3 regions of the Agrobacterium sp. genome follow, and region 2 is predicted to be linked to each of the others. Evidence: predicted binding sites of a transcription regulator. Region 2 holds the regulator's gene; each other region holds the start of a gene.

Region 1 (4,195 bases), on a different contig from region 2:
GCCGGAAAACCTCGCGACTCAAGGCTATGGCGAGCGTTACCTGAAGGTTCAGACACTTGGCCCGGAACAGCAGAACCGCCGCGTCACCATCCGCCGTGTGACGCCGCTGGTGAAGCCGGTCGCACAGAACTGATTGGGTTCAGGAACTGAAAAGAAAAGGCCTGGAAAGCGCAAGCTTTCCGGGCCTTTTTTGTTGGTTGCGAGGCCTTCTGCTTTCACACCGTCATCCTCGCCCTTGAGGCGAGGATCCATTCCTGCGAGCGCATCGTGGATCCTCGGATCAAGCCTGAGGATGACTGAGAAGACGATTTTTTCTTCAGTTCAGCGCCACGGCGATCTCAGCAGCAAGCTGCGCATTGTTGCGCACCAGCGCAATATTGGTCTCCAGGCTGCGGCCATCTGTGAGGCGGAAAATATCGCCGAGCAGGTAGGGGGTGACTTCCTTGCCGGTGACTTCGTCGCGCTCGGCGTGCGAGATGGCGCGGTTGATGTAGATTTCCATCTCCTCGCGCGGAATTTCGTCTGCTTCCGGCACGGGATTGGCCACCAGCATGCCGCCGTCGATGCCCAGCTGTTCGCGGGTTGCCTGGAAATTGGCAATCGCCGCCGGGCTATTGAGCGAAAGCGGGCTCGACAGGCCGGAAGAGCGGGACCAGAAGGCCGGGAATTCTTCCGACCCGAAGGTGACGACAGGCACGCCGTTGGTTTCGAGAACCTCCAGCGTCTTCGGAATATCGAGAATGGCTTTCGCGCCGGCGCAGACGACGATCACGCCGGTCTTGGCAAGCTCGGTCAGATCGGCGGAGATGTCGAAGGTCTCTTCCGCGCCCTTGTGCACGCCGCCGATACCGCCTGTCGCAAAAACGCGGATGTCGGCGCGGGCGGCGGCGATCATGGTGGCTGCAACCGTGGTCGCGCCCGTGCGGCGCTCGGCGATGGCAAAGGCGATATCGGCGCGCGAGACCTTCATGGCGTCGGTTGTCTGGGCAAGCGCCTCAAGCTGGTCCTTCTCAAGACCGATATGCAGCGTGCCGTGAATGACGGCGATGGTGGCCGGAACCGCACCCTGATCGCGGATGATCTGTTCGACGCTTTCGGCCATCTCGATGTTGCCGGGATAGGGCATGCCATGGGTGATGATGGTCGATTCAAGCGCCACGATCGGCGCGCCGCGCTGCTTGGCTGCGGCGACTTCCTGAGAATAGACGATGGGCAGGAGCGGGGAGATGGGGCGGGTCATGGCATCTGTTCCAGTTTTCAAAAGCGGGTTCATGCCAGCATTTCAGCCTGGGGAACAAGCCCCAACATGGCTTCGACACTGTCTTTTGATAGTTCATGCGAGGTGGCGAAGGGGGACTGCACGGTGATGGCCGCCGCGGCCGCCCCCTGTCGCAAGGCCTCCGCAATCGTCTTTCCCTCGGCGATGGCGGCGAGATAACCAGAGGCCATGGCGTCGCCCGCACCGGTGACATCCTTCACCTCGCGGATGAGAGGCGGGTGGAGGATTGCTTTTTCCGTTCCATTGAAGGCAACGACTTCGCTTGCGCCGCGGGTAACGACGCCGCCGCAAAGCCCGGCCTTGCGCAGAATATCCGGCCAGTCGCGGACATTGGCCGCCGTCTCGCCGGTCAGCGCGCGGGCTTCCGCCTCGTTCATGAAGAGGACGTCGATATCGCCGAGCGTCGCTTTCAGCTTCACCGCCTTGGCGGGCGATATGGCAATGGCGGCCAGCGGTTTTTCGCAGGCGCGGGCAACGAGGCCGAGCGCCGTCAGCGTATCATCAGGCAGATTGGCGTCGCAAAGCAGGATATCGCTCGCAGTGATCGCCTCCCGCACGGCGCGTATCTTCAGGCGGCGCGGGGTGAAGAGCTTGTAGAGGTCCATATCCGCAAGCGCGATGACGAGGTTGCCGTCACGCTCCAGAATGGCGGTGTAGCTTGGCGTGCGGCGGTCGAGGAAGGTGAAGGGCGTGTCTTCAACGCCCGCCTGCTTCGCAGCCTCCGCCACCGCTTCGCCTGTCACGTCACCGCCGCGCGGAGCAATGATGCGGACCTGAAAACCGAGGCGGGAGAGATTGCGCGCGGCGTTGAAACCGCCGCCGCCGGCCTCTTCCATCCACGAGCCGGGGTTGCTCGCGCCGGGCGCCGTCTCAGTCTCGATCATGCCGCGCCGGTCGATATGTGCGCCGCCCAGAACGAGTATTTTCTTCACGCTTGCGTTTCCCTCTTTGGCGGATGGAAAGACCGGACGATTCGGCCTAAACTGACGTCTTCCTGACCTCGCATCCGGTTTGCGGCGATGGGCCGGGCACGGAAAAACGAAAGCAGAACAAACTACTTATCGCTATTTGTTTTCAATATGCTGGCTCAGCCTTGCGAAATGAGAACAAATAGAGTACATACCGTTTCCATACTGCTTCATTGCCTGTGCGGCTTCAATAACCTAAAGGTGGTTCGGATGGCACAAAATTCTTTGCGTCTCGTAGAGGATAAATCGGTGGATAAAAGCAAGGCACTGGAAGCGGCGCTCTCCCAGATCGAACGGTCGTTCGGCAAGGGATCGATTATGAAGCTCGGTTCCAATGAAAATGTGGTTGAGGTGGAGACCGTTTCGACGGGTTCTCTCAGCCTGGATATCGCGCTCGGCATCGGCGGTTTGCCGAAGGGGCGCATCGTTGAAATTTATGGCCCGGAAAGCTCGGGTAAGACGACGCTGGCGCTGCAGACGATTGCGGAAGCCCAGAAGAAGGGCGGCATCTGCGCCTTCGTGGATGCCGAGCACGCGCTCGATCCGGTCTATGCCCGCAAGCTTGGCGTGGATTTGCAGGGCCTTCTGATCTCGCAGCCGGATACGGGCGAGCAGGCACTTGAGATCACCGATACGCTGGTGCGTTCCGGTGCGGTTGATGTCCTGGTGGTCGACTCCGTTGCGGCGCTGACGCCGCGGGCGGAAATCGAAGGTGAGATGGGCGACAGCCTGCCGGGTCTTCAGGCCCGCCTGATGAGCCAGGCGCTGCGCAAGCTGACCGCTTCGATCTCCAAGTCGAAATGCATGGTCATCTTCATCAACCAGATCCGCATGAAGATCGGCGTCATGTTCGGTTCGCCGGAAACGACGACAGGCGGTAACGCTCTCAAGTTCTATGCGTCCGTTCGCCTCGACATCCGCCGTATCGGCGCCGTCAAGGAGCGCGAAGAGGTTGTCGGCAACCAGACCCGCGTCAAGGTCGTCAAGAACAAGATGGCTCCGCCCTTCAAGCAGGTGGAATTCGACATCATGTATGGCGAGGGTGTTTCCAAGACCGGTGAGCTCGTCGACCTCGGCGTGAAGGCCGGTATCGTCGAGAAATCCGGTGCATGGTTCTCCTATAACAGCCAGCGTCTGGGGCAGGGGCGTGAGAACGCCAAGACCTTCCTGCGCGACAATCCGGAAACGGCAAATGAGATCGAACTGGCATTGCGCCAGAATGCAGGTCTGATCGCCGACCGCTTCCTGCAGAATGGCGGCCCGGATGCCGGTGAAGGCGACGACGGCAGCGACGAGGGCTGATGCATTCCGCGAAGGTCCTGATGTCGCCGTCCGGAGACTTCGTCGAGCTGGTATAGATCAAAAGGGTCGTGCGATTTTTCTTCGCGCGGCCCTTTTTCTTTGCCTATATGTCTTGCTTCGCCTCCATGGCTGGACAGGGCAGGATGCGGACGATAAAAGCCAGTGATTTTGCAATATAGCCATCGTTTCCGGTGGCGGTGATGGACTCCAGCTGTGAGCGGTGTGTGGGCATGAGCGGTGTGAATGAAATTCGGTCGACCTTTCTCGACTACTTCAAGAAGAACGGACATGAGATCGTGCCCTCCAGCCCGCTGGTGCCGCGCAACGATCCGACACTGATGTTCACCAATGCCGGCATGGTGCAGTTCAAGAACGTCTTCACCGGTCTTGAAAGCCGTCCTTATTCCACGGCCGCTTCGGCGCAGAAATGCGTGCGCGCCGGCGGCAAGCATAACGACCTCGACAATGTCGGTTATACCGCCCGCCACCACACCTTCTTCGAAATGCTCGGCAATTTCTCCTTCGGCGATTATTTCAAGGAAGAAGCGATCACCCATGCCTGGAACCTGATCACCAGGGAATTCGGCATCGACCGCAACCGTCTGCTGGTGACTGTCTATCACACCGACGACGAGGCCTTTAACCT
Region 2 (4,195 bases):
GGCGGTCTTTCGACTGCGATCTATTCCGCCGAGCATTTTCAGCGTGTCACCACCTATGGACTTTTTGCCAATCTGGCCGCCATGCCGCTCATGTCGCTGATCGTCATGCCTTTCGGCCTTGTCGCCATGCTGCTGATGCCTTTCGGGCTTGATGCTCCGTTCCTCAAGGTCATGGGTTACGGTATGGCTCTCGTGATCGAAGTTTCCCGGGAGGTGGCCTCCTGGGGAGGAAGCGCTGCGACGGGGCGGCCACATGGCTGGTTCCTGGGGCTTGCCTCCGTTGGTTTTCTGCTGCTGGCATTGTTACGCAGCCGGCTGGCGCTTCTTGGTTTGCCGTTTCTGGTCCTCGCCTTTGGCCTGTCGGCGGCCACGGCCTATCGCAATCCGCCTCATCTGCTTGTTCATGAGGATGGCATGCTGGTGGCGCTGCTGGAGGATGGCAAAGCCTACACGACGAAAACACGGCCGCAGGGTTTCGTTTATGACCAGTGGCAAAGGGCACTGCTGCTGCCGGAACAGCCAGTTCCGCCGGTCTTTCTCAAGAGCGAGGCTGCGGCAACCACCGTGGCTTTGACCAAGGCGAAGCTTGATCCGGAAAAGATGAGGGCGGTTACACGGCAGATGACGGTGGCCCTGAGAGACGCGGAGCCCGGTATTTTCACCTGCAGCAAAGGCATATGGTGTGCCGCACGCGCGGGAAGCGGCGAATGGATCATCGTTCTGGAAGATGGTCGATTTGCCGGAAAGGCTTGTGATATCGCCGATATTGTCGTCGTTTCCCGCAGAACATCCTTCTCCCAATGCCGCTCGGGCGCACTCTTGCTTAACCGCGATATCCTGCGGCGGATCGGTTCACTGGAAATAGACTTTGCCGGCAGCGATCAGGTAGCGGTAGTCGGCAGGTTGCGCGCCGCGATAGCCGGCATGGACAGGCCCTGGAGCGAACATCGCTATTACGACTGGAAAAGCGGCCGTTTTGACCATGAGGTCCCTGATGCCGTCACGCGGTTGCTGGCGGCACCACAATGAGGGCCGCCAGCCTGGATCGTCAGGCCTTGATGCGCAGATCCGTCGTCAATTCGCCGATCCCGCCGATTTCCTCTTCATGCGCCGCGTCGCGCCAGGTTTCCTTCAGTCCGGCCTCGTACCATTCGCGCATGGCGGGCAGGGCGAGCAGCCGGTCACAATAGGCTTTCGCTGCGGGCGAAAGTTCCGCGCCATAGGTCTGGAAACGGAAAGCCACCGGGCAGAAGAAGGCATCGACCGCCGTAAATTTCTGGCCGGCAAGAAAGGGCCCGCCAAATTTTGCCAGGCCTTCGCTCCACAGCGCATCAACGCGCTTTATGTCGGCCGCTAGCCCGGTATCACCACCCTTCGGTTTTACGCGAATGCCGACCGACATGGGGTAGAGATTGCGCAGCGAGAAAAAGCCCGCATGCATTTCGCTCGCAGCCGAACGCGACCAGGCTCTTGCCTGCTTGTCGCTCGCCCAGACGCCCTGATGTCGCTCCGCCAGATATTCGGCGATCGACAACGATTCCCAAACCGTCACGCCTTCATCAACGAGGCAAGGCACCTTGCCGGTTGGCGAAAAGGTGGAGAAGGAAACGCCTTCGCCGAAGGGAACGAGTTTTTCATCGAAAGCAATGCCGAGCGTGCGCATCAATACCCATGGCCGCAGTGACCATGAGGAATAGTTCTTGTTGGCGATATAAAGATCGTACATGGCGTGTTCCCCGATATGATGCGCATTTCTATACCGGCGGATGGGCCCAGGAATATTGCAAATAATCCATGGCTCCCATAAGCCGCATTGATGAGTGGGGCAGGAAGAAAAGAAGCACCTGCACGTCACCATTCGGAGATGACGACGAAACACACCGCGACGAGACTGATGACCTGCATCCTTTCTCAACGAAATTAAGGATGCTCATTTTCAATCATCTGTTTCTTACCGCTGCCTGCTGGCCTTCGCGATAAAAGATGTGCGGACCTGCCAGACGATGTCGTTTCTCACTTATGCAGAGCCGCATCGTTCCAAGGAGCAAGCTGCAATGCTCCATAAGGGGAGCGCCATAATCTTGATGGTGCCCGCAGCAAAAGGAATTGCGGCCCCATGCCTTGAATCAATGGTAACGGCGGATCAGCCCTACCAGCTTGCCCTGGATTTTCACCCGGTCCGGTCCAAAAATACGCGTTTCATAGGCTGGGTTTGCCGCCTCGAGCGCAATGGAGGCGCCCTTGCGACGGAAACGCTTCAGGGTGGCTTCCTCATCATCCACCAGCGCTACGACGATATCACCCGGATTCGCCGTATTGCCATTGCGGATGATGACGGTATCGCCATCAAAAATGCCGGCCTCGATCATCGAGTCGCCCTTGACCTCAAGAGCGTAATGTTCGCCCGAACCGAGCATATCAACAGGCACGGCCACATCGTGGGTATTGTTCTGGATGGCGGAAATCGGCACACCGGCGGCAATGCGGCCCATGACCGGCACGGTGACGGCCCCGACGAGATCATTGGCCGGCGTCTTGGGGGCAGGGGCCGCTTCCGGCGCCTTGGCCTTGCCAAGGCTGCCTTCGATGACGCTCGGCGAAAAGCCGCGCTGCGGCCTTGCACCCGGCGTATAGGCCTCAGGCAGCTTGATGACTTCCAGCGCTCGCGCTCTATTTGGTAGCCGGCGAATAAACCCGCGCTCTTCGAGGGCGGTGATCAGGCGGTGGATGCCAGATTTCGAGGCAAGATCGAGTGCGTCCTTCATTTCATCGAAGGATGGCGGCACGCCGGACTCTTTCATTCGTTCATGAATGAAGAGAAGCAATTCCTGCTGTTTGCGCGTGAGCATGAGGAAAACACCCTTTAGAATCGTAGTGGAAGTCGCGAAACAAATACAGAACGAACACTATATGTTCCATATGTGTTCCGCAATCCCCTAAAATTTCGTGAAGCTGCTATCTGTTGTTTTGATGATTTGCTTCTTGGCCTACGATTGTGCTTTTCTGCGGCCCAAATCGTCCAGGCATGTCCGGGCGGAGTGCCAGCGCAGGAAACAGGTCATGATGAAATCCCATAGCGTCGATCATCTCGTTCTGCCGGTGCAGGATATCGGCGTTGCCGCGAAACGTCTCGCCAGCCTTGGATTTACGGTCTCACCGGAGGCTTTGCATCCTTTCGGCACCCGAAATGCCTGTGTTTTTTTTACCGACGGGACCTATCTGGAGCCGCTCGTAATTGCTGATCCGGCTAAATATAATGCGTCGGCAGACAGGGGAGATGTGTTCACGGGCAGGGACAGGGCCTTCCGGCAACGTGACGGGCGGGAGGGTTTTTCGGCTCTTGTCGCCAAAACCGAAGATGCCCTTGCCGACCATGACAGGTTTCTGACGTCTGGCGTGTCAGCGGGCGATGTGTTCCAGTTTTCGCGGCCTGTGCGGATGCCGGATGGATCGGAAAGCGAGGCGGCGTTCCGGCTGGCTTTTGCGGCAAGCGGGGCGGCGGATTTCTTTCTGTTTAGTTGTCAGCGGCTGCAGGCCCTGCCGGGCGATCGAACAGTGCTGGAGCGCCATGCCAACGGTGTCTCCGGCCTCAGTGAAATCGTTCTGTTCTCCGGTGATGATCCGAACGCGGCGCGCTTGATCGAAACGGTGTTTGGTTGTGAGGGCAGAATATCTCCGGATGGTGATATGGTTTTCGCGACTGGCAATGCGCGCATCAGATTGACCGGAAAACCTGATTTCAGCGGACAGGCTCCGAATACTCCTGATTGGAGAGGCGGCGGATTGCGCGGTGCGGGCATCGTCTTTTCGTCACACGATCTTGCCGTGACAGAGGCGGCGCTTGCTGCTAATGGCGTGTCCTGCGCAAAAGCGGGCGGTCGCCTGGTGGTGCCCGCAGCACCTGGTCAGGGCGTTGCCTTCGCCTTCGAGGAAAAATGATGAGCGTTACGAACAATCTCAAAGTCACCGCCGGCGACGGCGCCAGCAAGGTTTCCTTTTCCAATACCGAGCGTTTTTCGCTGATCGCCGGCCCCTGCCAGATGGAAAGCCGGGAACATGCTTTCATGATCGCTGGCATCCTGAAGGAGCTTTGCGACAAGCTGGGGATCGGGCTCGTTTATAAGTCCTCCTTCGACAAGGCGAACCGCACCTCGCTTTCCGGCAAGCGCGGCATCGGCCTTGACAGTGCGATGCA
Region 3 (4,195 bases), on a different contig from region 2:
CCGGCCCTCCTCCATTGGCAAAGGACGCCCCCGTATCTCCGTGACCTTTTCCTTGCCGCCGGTCAGCGCATAAAGCGCCGTTGCGCCCATGGCAACGATCAGTTTTGGCCGAACAAGCGCGATTTCCTGATTGAGCCACCAGCGGCATTGCTCCACTTCGCCCGCATTCGGACGCTGATGAATGCGCCGTTTGCCGCGCGTTTCGTATTTGAAGTGCTTGACGGCATTGGTGACGTAAAGCTTTTTGCGTTCGATGCCGATTTGGGCGAGAGTCCGGTCAAAGAGCTGGCCGGCCGGGCCGACGAAAGGTTTGCCGGCGAGATCCTCGTGATCGCCCGGCTGCTCGCCCACGATCATGATGTTCGCATCCTCTGGGCCAGAGCCGAAAACCGTCTGCGTGGCGTTGCAATGCAGGGGGCAGCGGGTGCAATGGCCCGCCTCCCGCGCCAGCGACGCGAGCGTACCATCCGGCACCGGTTGCGGCGTCTCCCGTGCAGCGGCCGCAGCCTGCAGGCGGTGGTGAAACGGCTGCGGCTGGCTTGCCGCTTTGGCGGCCATCTCCAGCACCCGCGCCTCTGCTCCGAGAATCAGACCGGGAATGAGATCGGCTTCCGGCAGGTTCTTCCAGTATTTCTTTGGCATCTCCGCCGTCATGGCTTTGATCTTCAGGCGGGCCGGATTGAATATATTGGCATAATAGGTCCGCCAGAGTTCATCCGTCTCGTCCGTCAGATCAGGCTTTTCCGCCGCTTCCCGCGATGTCTCCAGCGCGTTTCCGTCCCACCGTGCAGAGCCCTTCGGCGTGGCGATCAGCCAGTCCATGTCGGTAAACCGCCGCTGGAAAAACGCGGCCGTGCGCTCGACGATGAAATGGTCAGGCTCAAACCAGGCAATAAACCGCCGCCGCCCGCCCTGCCCCTGAGGCAAGGGCACTTCCTTGAAACGGACAAAAGCAGTCATCTTGTGACAATCGCGTCTGACGGATTTCTCAAGCAGCCGGACCTCTGAAACATCCGGATCGGACTTGAACTGCAACAGTGCGCGATCCTGCCTCAGCCGCCACAACAGCCGGTAAAGCAGTGCAAAACGGCCTGCATCGCTATGACAGATGACGGCCTGCGCCAGCGCCACGAACGAAGCTGGAACGGAAACCTGCCCGGACCCAGAACCGGCCGCCGGCAAGGGCTCGCCGGCAAAATCCAACAGCCCTGCCCCGTCATCCCGCAACCGCCAGTCAATCATCTCGGGTCGAATATCGGCGGCAAGCGCCGCGCGGGCGGCATCGCGCCACTCGCCGAAATCACCCCGCCCTTCCAGAACCGGGCCGTACATCACAGGAGCGACAATTGCTCGGGCTGCGGCGCAAACATCGCCCGCAAATCCGGCCGCTCGGTCAGCTTGCCCGGCGTCCAGCCCTCTGCGACGATGAAGGCCTTCACCTTTTTCAGGGAAACACCAAAGCGGGCGATATCCTCCAGCCGCAACCGCCGGAACCGTCGCGACGACAGAATGGATGCGACCGTTTTCGTACCGAAACCGGGCACGCGCAGCAGCATTTCCCGATCCGCCACGTTGACGTCCACAGGGAAACGCTCGCGATGCTTCAGCGCCCAGGCGAGCTTCGGGTCGATATCGAGATCGAGCATGCCATCGCCCCCGATCGCGGTTATCTCACCGATGTCGAAGCCATAAAAGCGATACAGCCAGTCGGCCTGATAAAGCCGGTGTTCACGCATGAGCGGCGGCTTGATGAGCGGCAGGTTCTTCGACGAATCCGGAATGGGGCTGAAGGCCGAATAATAAACGCGCCGCAAACCGTAGCTGCCATAAAGCCGGGCGCTGGTGGAGAGAATGGTGCTATCGTCTGCGCCATCGGCCCCCACGATCATCTGCGTGCTCTGACCGGCCGGCGCAAAGCGCTTGGTCTTGCGTGTCCGGACGGTCGGCTCCCCCGCCTCCTCGATCTTCAAACGGATATCGGCCATGGAGCGGCGAATATTGGCGGGCTGCTTTTCCGGCGCGAAACGGCCAATGCCGCTATCGGTCGGCAATTCGATATTGATCGAAAGACGATCCGCATAAAGCCCCGCCTCCTCGATCAGCCTGGGCGACGCTTCGGGAATGGATTTCAGGTGGATATAGCCGCGAAAACCATGGGTAACGCGCAGTTCACGCGCCACGCGCACCATCTCTTCCATCGTGTGATCGGAGGAGCGGATGATGCCGGAGGACAGGAACAGCCCCTCGATATAGTTACGCCGATAAAACTCCAGCGTCAGCCAAACCACTTCTTCTGGCGTAAACCGCGCTCGCTCGACATTGCTGGAAGAGCGGTTAATGCAATAGGCGCAATCATAGATGCAGAAATTGGTCAGCAGAATTTTCAGGAGCGAAATGCAGCGCCCGTCCGGCGCATAGGCATGGCAGATGCCCGACCCTTCCGTGGAGCCCAGACCGCCTGACACTGCGGAGTTGCGTTTTGTCGTGCCGCTCGATGCGCAGGAGGCATCATATTTCGCCGCGTCGGAGAGAATGGCCAGCCGTTGCCTGATCGACTTCTTCATAGCAATGTTCACTATATGTTCCATTGAAGAATGTCAATAATGGCAGTCAAGCCTTTGATTGAATGAGGAAATACTCACACCTCAAATTTGCTGGCATTTCGCTGTCGTCTTCTGATATAGTCGGCTCAGTTATGATTTTGGCATGGTTCCGGAGTTCCTCTCCGGAACCTGTTTCTTTTTGTGTCTGCAAGTAAAGCGACCGGAATGCGAAGGATAAAAAAATGGTAGAAAAAGTACCGATGACTCAGGGTGGATTCGTCAAGCTGCAGGAGGAGCTGCGCTTTCGCCAGCAGGAGGAGCGTCCCCGTATCATCGAGGCAATTGCGGAAGCGCGCGCCCATGGCGACCTTTCGGAAAACGCCGAGTACCATGCTGCCAAGGAAGCCCAGAGCCACAATGAAGGCCGCATCACCGAACTCGAAGACCTGACCGCACGCGCGGAAGTCATCGACCTGTCCAAGATGTCCGGTTCCAAGATCAAGTTCGGCGCCACCGTCAAGCTGATCGACGAAGATAGCGACGAGGAACGAACCTACCAGATCGTCGGCGACCAGGAAGCCGATGTGAAGGCTGGCCGCATCTCCATCTCCTCGCCGATTGCCCGCGCCCTGATCGGCAAGGAAGTCGGCGACAGCATCGAAGTCAACGCGCCCGGCGGCGCCAAGGGCTACGAGATTCTCGCGGTACAGTGGGGCTGATTGCCCCGACGTGCAATGCGCCCCACACGGGCGCATTGCTTTTTGACGTATTGAATCTCCAAACCAGCCGTAGAGACGGAAGCCCATCTTGTCCCACGTCAGTCTGAAAGATGTGCAGGTGCTTGCGCCGAACTTCAAGCGCAGGCTCTCCGGCGTCACCTCCACCATCGTCCAGCTGATACCGGTGCAGAACCGGCTGGGACAGAAGGTGGCCACCATCGGCCCCGGCCTGCCGCCGCATCTGCCGCATGTGCGTTTCCGCGATCTGTCGCGGCTCTGGCAAAACGGCCCGCAGGGTGGCCCGCGCATCTGGCATGCCCGCCGCAACCTCGAAATGCTGCCGGGTCTTCTGATGCGCGATGTGCTGCGCATGAAGGTGAAGCTGCTCTTTACCTCCGCGGCACAGAGGCGGCATTCCGCCTATACCCGTTTTCTGATTTCGAAGATGGATGCCGTGGTTGCGACCAACGCCCGCTCCGGCTCGTTCCTGGAAGTGCCCCATCGCGTCGTCATGCATGGCGTCGATACCGACCTTTTCCACCCGGCCACCGGTCCGGAAGATACGATCGCGGCAACCGGCCTGCCGGGCCAATATCTGATCGGCTGTTTCGGACGCGTGCGCCACCAGAAGGGCACCGATCTATTTGTGCGCGCCATGATCGAACTTCTGCCCAACCATCCGCAATGGACAGCTGTAGTGTCCGGCCGCGTCACGGCGGAACACAAGGCCTTCGGTGATGCGCTCAAGGCCGATGTCGCCGCAGCCGGCCTTGCCGACCGCATCGTATTTCAGGGCGAAGTTGACGACATCAAGCCCTGGTACCGGCGGCTGACGCTCTATGTCGCCCCATCCCGCAATGAAGGTTTCGGCCTGACACCGCTCGAAGCCATGGCCTCCGGGACGGCCGTTGTCGCCAGTAATGCCGGCGCTTA

What was found. The regulator LexA, encoded in region 2, represses DNA repair genes until DNA is damaged. The targets are predictions, from matches to a motif close to TGTTCNNNNTGTGTTCNG.
Region 1: the regulator LexA is predicted to act here: its motif matches at 2,382-2,399, upstream of recA (recombinase RecA).
Region 3: the regulator LexA is predicted to act here: its motif matches at 2,570-2,587, upstream of AC5I5B_RS03450 (putative DNA modification/repair radical SAM protein).

Annotation. Positions count from the first base shown of each region.
Region 1 is NZ_JCABZP010000002.1:48,668-52,862, forward strand. It holds gene AC5I5B_RS01260 (OmpA family protein) at 1-133, shown strand, start outside; gene AC5I5B_RS01265 (pseudouridine-5'-phosphate glycosidase) at 317-1,240, opposite strand; gene AC5I5B_RS01270 (carbohydrate kinase family protein) at 1,270-2,211, opposite strand; gene recA (recombinase RecA) at 2,458-3,549, shown strand; gene alaS (alanine--tRNA ligase) at 3,780-4,195, shown strand, end outside.
Region 2 is NZ_JCABZP010000010.1:128,301-132,495, forward strand. It holds gene AC5I5B_RS07175 (ComEC/Rec2 family competence protein) at 1-1,029, shown strand, start outside; gene AC5I5B_RS07180 (glutathione S-transferase family protein) at 1,049-1,726, opposite strand; gene lexA (transcriptional repressor LexA) at 2,127-2,849, opposite strand; gene AC5I5B_RS07190 (VOC family protein) at 3,061-3,939, shown strand; gene kdsA (3-deoxy-8-phosphooctulonate synthase) at 3,939-4,195, shown strand, end outside.
Region 3 is NZ_JCABZP010000003.1:263,201-267,395, forward strand. It holds gene AC5I5B_RS03445 (UdgX family uracil-DNA binding protein) at 1-1,332, opposite strand, end outside; gene AC5I5B_RS03450 (putative DNA modification/repair radical SAM protein) at 1,332-2,564, opposite strand; gene greA (transcription elongation factor GreA) at 2,786-3,262, shown strand; gene AC5I5B_RS03460 (glycosyltransferase family 4 protein) at 3,351-4,195, shown strand, end outside.